DNA from 3 places in the Shewanella sp. 10N.286.52.A9 genome. Region 1 is predicted to be linked to each of the others. Evidence: predicted binding sites of a transcription regulator. Region 1 holds the regulator's gene; each other region holds the start of a gene.
What was found. Region 1 encodes MetJ, which represses methionine synthesis genes. Its sites were predicted from a motif close to TAGACGTCTAGACGTCTA; they were not measured.

Region 1 (2,283 bases):
TTGGTGCTCACGGATCCGCACGGCTAAAGTTCTAATACCACGCAGTGTTAGGTAACTGTCAAATGCAGAACCTGTTAGCCCTAAGGTATTTGACCACCAATGTAATAGCTCACCAAGCTCTGCATCTTTAGCGACAACGGCGCCGCCAACAACATCACTGTGGCCATTAATGTATTTAGTCGTTGAGTGCATCACGATATCAGCACCAAGTTCTAATGGCTGCTGTAAAATTGGAGATAAAAAAGTATTGTCGACAACAACAAGTGCATCAACAGCATGGCTTGCTTCAACGATGGCTTTAATATCCACAACCCGCAAAAGTGGGTTCGAAGGTGTTTCTAACCAGACCATTTTAGGCTTTTGTGCTATCGCTTCAGTGAGTGCTTTCTCGTCAGTTTGATCAACAACCAATAATTTAAATTGGCCTTTGTTGGCAAGATTTGTGAACAGTCGGTAACTACCACCATAACAGTCATGCGGTACCACGATTAAGTCATCAGGCCCAAGTAAACTTGTCACTAAGGTAATCGCGGCCATTCCTGTACAAGTTACAATCCCTGTCGCACCATTTTCTAGTTTAGCGATTGCCTCCCCTAGTACACAACGAGTCGGATTACCTGAGCGGCTATAGTCGAATTTCCTTGGGTTGGTGTGTCCATCAAATGAATAATTTGTTGAAAGGTAAATCGGCGGGACTACCGCGCCATACTGAGTATCAGATTCGATACCTTGGCGAACTGCTAATGTAGCTGCGCGATGTTTTTTCATTGTAAGCTCCTCAAGATTGACACACTATAGAGTACACACCGTAGAGATGTCTAGATGGCTAAATGTACCTAAGCAAAGTTAGATCGTCAACACATATTAGACGTTTAGACGTCTAAACATAAAGAAATCTATTTGCATTCGTTATAGAATAGCAGCAATAATTTGACTGTAATAAATAAGCAGTTAAAATCTGCCACGAATCTATCGTATAAAGGTGAGTTAATGACTGAATGGAATGGCGACTATATCAGCCCATATGCCGAACATGGCAAAAAAAACGAACAAGTTAAAAAAATTACGGTATCCATTCCGTTAAAAGTGCTTAAAGTACTAACTGATGAACGTACTCGTCGTCAGGTGAACAACTTGCGCCATGCCACTAACAGTGAACTATTATGTGAAGCATTTTTGCACGCATATACTGGTCAGCCACTCCCTAACGATGAAGATTTATCTAAAGAAGGCCCGGATAGCATTCCAAGTGAGGCTAAAGCTCTTATGGATAAAATGGGCATCGAGTGGGAAGATTTAGACGAATAACCGCTATTGAGCTTACTTTTATGTAAGCTCAATTTTATTCTGCATTTCTATTCTCATAAATTTGTCGCACCAAATTTGCACCGACCTTAATTAAGTCAACGAGCACAGAATGGCATTTATCGATCCGCAAACCTTGATGCTTGCATCGGTTATCATATTTCTGGGCGCACTAACTCAGGGGCTAATAGGTTTTGGCTTAGCTGTGGTCGCCAGTCCACTGCTTTACATTATTGACCCTCAACTTGTTCCTGTTCCAGTTATTGCATGTGGATTTTCCATTGCATTAATAACGTTATTGCGAGAGCGAACCCCGCTCAAGTTTAATGGCTTACAATACGCCTTGCTCGGTCGAGTCCCTGGTGGTTTTCTTGGTGCTGGATTATTAATTTTTGCCCCACAAGCAGTATTAGGGCTAGCGATAGCCTTTATTGTGGCTGCTGCAGTCATTCTTAGCATCTATAAAATTACCGCACCAGTAAATAAGATCACTTTGTTTATAGCAGGGGTTTTATCAGGAGTATTTGGCAATATCGCTGCAATTGGTGGCCCACCTCTAGCAATATTACTTGCCGGAAAAGACGCACCACAGTTTCGTGCAGCCTTATCTATATTTTTTGTCTTTAGTTCTATGATTGCGATGTTAATACTCATTGTGGCGGGACTCGTTGAGCTAAAACATGTTTGGCTTTCATTGATGTTATTGCCGTCGGTGTTTTTGGGTAGCCTAGTGGCAGGAAAGCTAACCAATAAAGTCGACAAAGAAAAAACCAGAATGGCAACATTAGTGCTGTGTGGTCTGAGTGCTATCGTGCTAACAATTAAGTCAACGTTAGCTTTATCTATCAGTTAATCACGCCATAATTAAAGTCGCTGACGATCTGCTAAGTCAGCACTCAAAAGTGGTAAGAGGTTTGTAATACTGCCCCTACGGCGTCATCTTCACCATAGCTACCACTCATGTCTAACTTAAATGCT
Region 2 (2,283 bases), on a different contig from region 1:
CTTGCCAGCGACTTCAATACCGATATTTTCTTGCGCTTCAGCGGTGCTACCACCAATATGCGGAGTAAGAATCACGTTATCTAAGCCTCTTAATGGGCTAACAAATTCATCATCATTAGATTTTGGTTCTACAGGGAATACATCAATCGCAGCACCTGCAAGGTGACCAGACTTTAATGCCTCAGATAGCGCTTCGATATCAACAACGGTGCCACGAGACGCATTAATGAATATGCTTTTTTCACGCATTTGAGCAAACTCAGTTGCGCCAAACATGTCTTTTGTTTGAGGCGTTTCAGGTACATGCAAACTGATTACGTCAGCTTCATTCAATAGGGCTTCTAATGAGTGAATTTGACTCGCGTTACCGAGTGGCAATTTGTCTTCGATATCAAAAAATACGACTTTCATGCCTAAGGTTTCTGCAAGAATACCTAGTTGAGTACCGATATGACCGTAGCCGATAACGCCTAAGGTTTTACCACGAACTTCGTAACTGCCAGCTGCACTCTTCAACCACCCACCACGATGTGCATGGGCATTTCGTTGCGGAATGCCACGCATCAGCATGATGATTTCACCCAATACTAATTCTGCTACACTTCGAGTATTAGAAAATGGCGCATTGAATACAGGCACACCTAACTTTTCAGCGGCAGCAATATCGACTTGGTTAGTACCAATACAGAAACAGCCAATAGCCACTAATTTCTCAGCATGATTTAACACATCAGCAGTTAATTGAGTACGGGAACGCAAACCGACAAAATGGGCATCCTTAATGGATTTTAATAGCTCATCTTCTGGTAACGAAGCTTTGTGATATTCAATGTTTGTGTAACCTGCACGCTCTAGTACATCGACCGCAGTTTGGTGGACGCCCTCCAACAGCAGGATTTTGATCTTATCCTTGTCAAGCGAGTGTTTCGCCATGATATGGGTACCCTCTTATCAATAGTTATGCTTATGTTATGCTGATAGTAATGCAAGACCAAAATAGCACTTTTTTAACTGGTTGTAGAGGGCTAGATGGCTAAAGTTAATATTCTAATTCTAGAACAATATCATCTAAGAGGGATTTAGTTTGAATAAGAAAGTTATATGGCTAGTGATTTATTGCAGCGTGCTCTGTTGGTCTGTTATCTCACCTAAGGATATGTTTACTTGGTGGCTTGAAGCGCTTCCTGCGTTATTGGCTATTCCTATCCTATTTTTTACTCGAAATAAATTCCCCTTAACCTCACTGTCTTATCTGTTAATTTTAATCCATTGCTGTGTGCTGTTGGTTGGCGCTAAATACACTTATGCAGAGGTGCCGTTATTCGATTGGTTAGCACAACTGATGGATAGTGATAGAAATAACTACGATAAAGTTGGCCATCTCGCACAAGGTTTTATACCTGTGATGTTAGCCCGTGAAGTGATGTTGAGAAATCATGTGTTACAACCAGGCTATTGGTGCCAGTTTTTATCTGTGTGTTTTGTGTTAGCGTTTTCAGCTTTCTACGAACTCATAGAATGGTGGGTTGCTTTATTAACGGGAGAAGATGCAGAAGCCTTTTTAGGCACTCAAGGTTACGTTTGGGATACCCAATCTGACATGTTTATGGCATTAGTAGGAGGAATTAGTGCATTAGTGTTGCTTACTGGACTACATAATAAGCAGTTAGCATCACTTAATCGTCACTAATTTTTAGGTAAATAAACTAAATTAGGCAGTGCTGAAAGTTTTTTTATGCTATTAATAGAGGACTTTATAAGGACTTAGATGATTAATTCATACATTAGTATTGCAAAAATACCTTATGGACTAGTTAAAATATACTATCATTGAACATTGTTGTTACATGTTTTCAACATTTCAGGAAGAAACTCGCTGACGCGAGATGTGATGGATACTTTTCAGGGAGAAAAGTGATGAATTCAAATATTGATGAATTAGTTTTTTTGCACCAAGTCGCAGCGCCATGTCATTTGGCCATTTTAGCTGAGTCTATTGGTCTCAAAACTCGCATAGTTAAACATGCGAGTGAACTAGAGGTTGAGAAAAATACCAATAGTTTTTATCTAATCGCTCAAAAAGGAGCGGCTTTAGACAGTAAAGGTATCCCTTTACTGGTTTCTCGGCTCGTCAATCATGTCCCTGTTGCTTTATATCAAGTTGAGCGTGGCTCGCTTGATCAAGAGTCAGCGCTATTGTTAGGAGTCAGAGGCTTACTTTATGCCGATCAGCGTATGGATCTGATGTTAACAGGGCTGAGAAAAATGGTCGCAGATGAGCTT
Region 3 (2,283 bases), on a different contig from region 1:
TTTATCAGTCGCTTCCCAAGGGAACTCATTACGGCCGAAGTGACCGTATGCAGCTGTACCTTGGTAAATTGGACGAGCCAAATCTAACATAGCTGTTAAGCCATATGGACGTAATTCAAAGTGCTGGCGAACTAGCTTGATAAGTACGTCTTCAGAAACTTTACCTGTACCAAATGTTTCAATACTGATTGACGTTGGTTCTGCAACACCAATAGCGTAAGACACTTGGATTTCACAGCGATCAGCAAGACCTGCTGCAACGATATTTTTAGCAACGTAACGTGCAGCATAAGCAGCACTACGATCCACTTTTGATGGGTCTTTACCTGAGAAAGCCCCGCCACCGTGACGTGCCATACCGCCGTAGGTATCTACGATAATTTTACGACCGGTCAGACCACAATCGCCTACTGGGCCACCAATAACAAAACGGCCAGTTGGGTTAATGAAGTACTTAGTGTCTTTGTTTAACCATTGTGATGGTAAAACAGGCTTAATGATGGTTTCCATCACGCCTTCGATTAAGTCTTCTTGCGTCACATCTTCACGATGTTGAGTCGACAGGACAATGGCGTCGATACCTTTGATTTGACCATTTTCATAGGCAAAAGTAACCTGACTTTTCGCATCAGGACGTAGCCAAGGTAATGTACCGTCTTTACGGACTTCAGACTGACGTTTAACCAGCTTGTGTGCGTAAGTAATAGGTGCAGGCATTAATACATCAGTTTCATTGCTTGCATAACCAAACATTAATCCTTGGTCACCCGCGCCTTGCTCAGCAGGATCGCTACGATCAACACCTTGGTTAATATCTGGAGACTGTTTACCAATCGCATTTAAAATCGCACAAGAGTCAGCATCAAAACCCATATCTGAATGAGTGTAGCCAATTTCACGTACTGTTTTACGTGTGATTTCTTCGATATCAACCCAAGCTGAAGTCGTAACTTCACCACCGACTAATACCATGCCAGTTTTAACGTAAGTTTCACATGCAACACGCGCTTTAGGATCTTGCTCTAAAATTGCGTCTAGTACCGCATCAGAAATCTGATCGGCGATTTTATCTGGATGACCTTCTGAGACTGACTCAGAGGTGAACAAGTGGTTTGCCATAGTTGGTAAATCTCGTCTTTTGGAATTTGAACGTGTAGAAGCATCTACATCTAGACGTCTATAATAATTCAAATTAGGTTTGATAACACCCCTTAGAATCAATATAAGTTAAAAATTGTGCAACCATTCAAAGATTTATAAAAACTGTAATTGCTCTGTTTTATAAATTTATTAAATTAATCTTATGAATTTTATGCTAATTCTTGCCTTTATACTGTATTGGGTAGGGATGCTAAGGTTAAAAATAAAACAATAACTTTAGTTGATGTTTATCACTTTGTTGGTTTTTTTATTCGCCGGTGGCAACAAATATTCACGGTACTTTTAATGTGACAAAAAATGTCTTAGGGCAATTTAAAATAGAAAATGTAATAGCTTAGTGGGAAAAAGTTATACAAATGTTATCGGTAACATGGTATAAAGTTGGCTAATTAATCTACGCGTTTAGTTTGCAATAGATTGTTAGATGAAAAAAAGTGGCTAATACCGCTAATAAAAATTTGCGTCACATCGCCTAGTAGGGGAAAATATGCCCCACAATTGCCCGCTAGACCTCACAAACAAGCAGGAGAGAGCATGTCATCTCGTAAAGAACTCGCAAACGCTATCCGCGCATTAACTATGGATGCCGTTCAAAAAGCCAATTCTGGACACCCAGGTGCACCAATGGGGATGGCAGATATTGCCGAAGTGCTATGGAATGACTTCCTAAAGCATAATCCAACTAACCCAGAGTGGGTTGATCGCGATCGTTTCATTTTATCAAACGGTCATGGTTCAATGCTGATTTACTCTTTACTTCACCTGTCAGGCTACGCGCTGCCAATTGAAGAAATCAAAAACTTCCGTCAATTACATTCTAAAACACCAGGTCATCCTGAATACGGTTACACCCCAGGTGTTGAAACCACAACCGGTCCTTTAGGTGCTGGTATCAGTAATGCTGTGGGTATGGCTATTGCTGAAAAAACCTTAGCAGCACAATTTAATAAGCCTGGTCACGATATCGTAGATCACTTCACTTACTGTTTCTTAGGTGATGGCTGTTTAATGGAAGGTATTTCGCATGAAGCTTGTTCTTTAGCGGGTACATTAGGCCTAGGCAAATTAGTGGCATTTTGGGATGACAACGGTATTTCTATCGATGGTCATGTTGAAGGCTGG

Region 2: a site for MetJ is predicted at 1,019-1,036, ahead of serA (phosphoglycerate dehydrogenase). Genes of this name have one in related genera too.
Region 3: a site for MetJ is predicted at 1,163-1,180, ahead of metK (methionine adenosyltransferase). Genes of this name have one in related genera too.

Annotation. Positions count from the first base shown of each region.
Region 1 covers NZ_JBFRJQ010000024.1:15,435-17,717, reverse strand. Annotated here, with positions in the region: gene metB (cystathionine gamma-synthase) at 1-768, opposite strand, end outside; gene metJ (met regulon transcriptional regulator MetJ) at 991-1,308, shown strand; gene AB4128_RS15510 (sulfite exporter TauE/SafE family protein) at 1,418-2,158, shown strand; gene AB4128_RS15505 (conjugal transfer protein TraF) at 2,202-2,283, opposite strand, start outside.
Region 2 covers NZ_JBFRJQ010000016.1:69,602-71,884, forward strand. Annotated here, with positions in the region: gene serA (phosphoglycerate dehydrogenase) at 1-933, opposite strand, end outside; gene AB4128_RS13560 (DUF2238 domain-containing protein) at 1,085-1,690, shown strand; gene AB4128_RS13565 (LuxR C-terminal-related transcriptional regulator) at 1,918-2,283, shown strand, end outside.
Region 3 covers NZ_JBFRJQ010000005.1:211,874-214,156, forward strand. Annotated here, with positions in the region: gene metK (methionine adenosyltransferase) at 1-1,119, opposite strand, end outside; gene tkt (transketolase) at 1,696-2,283, shown strand, end outside.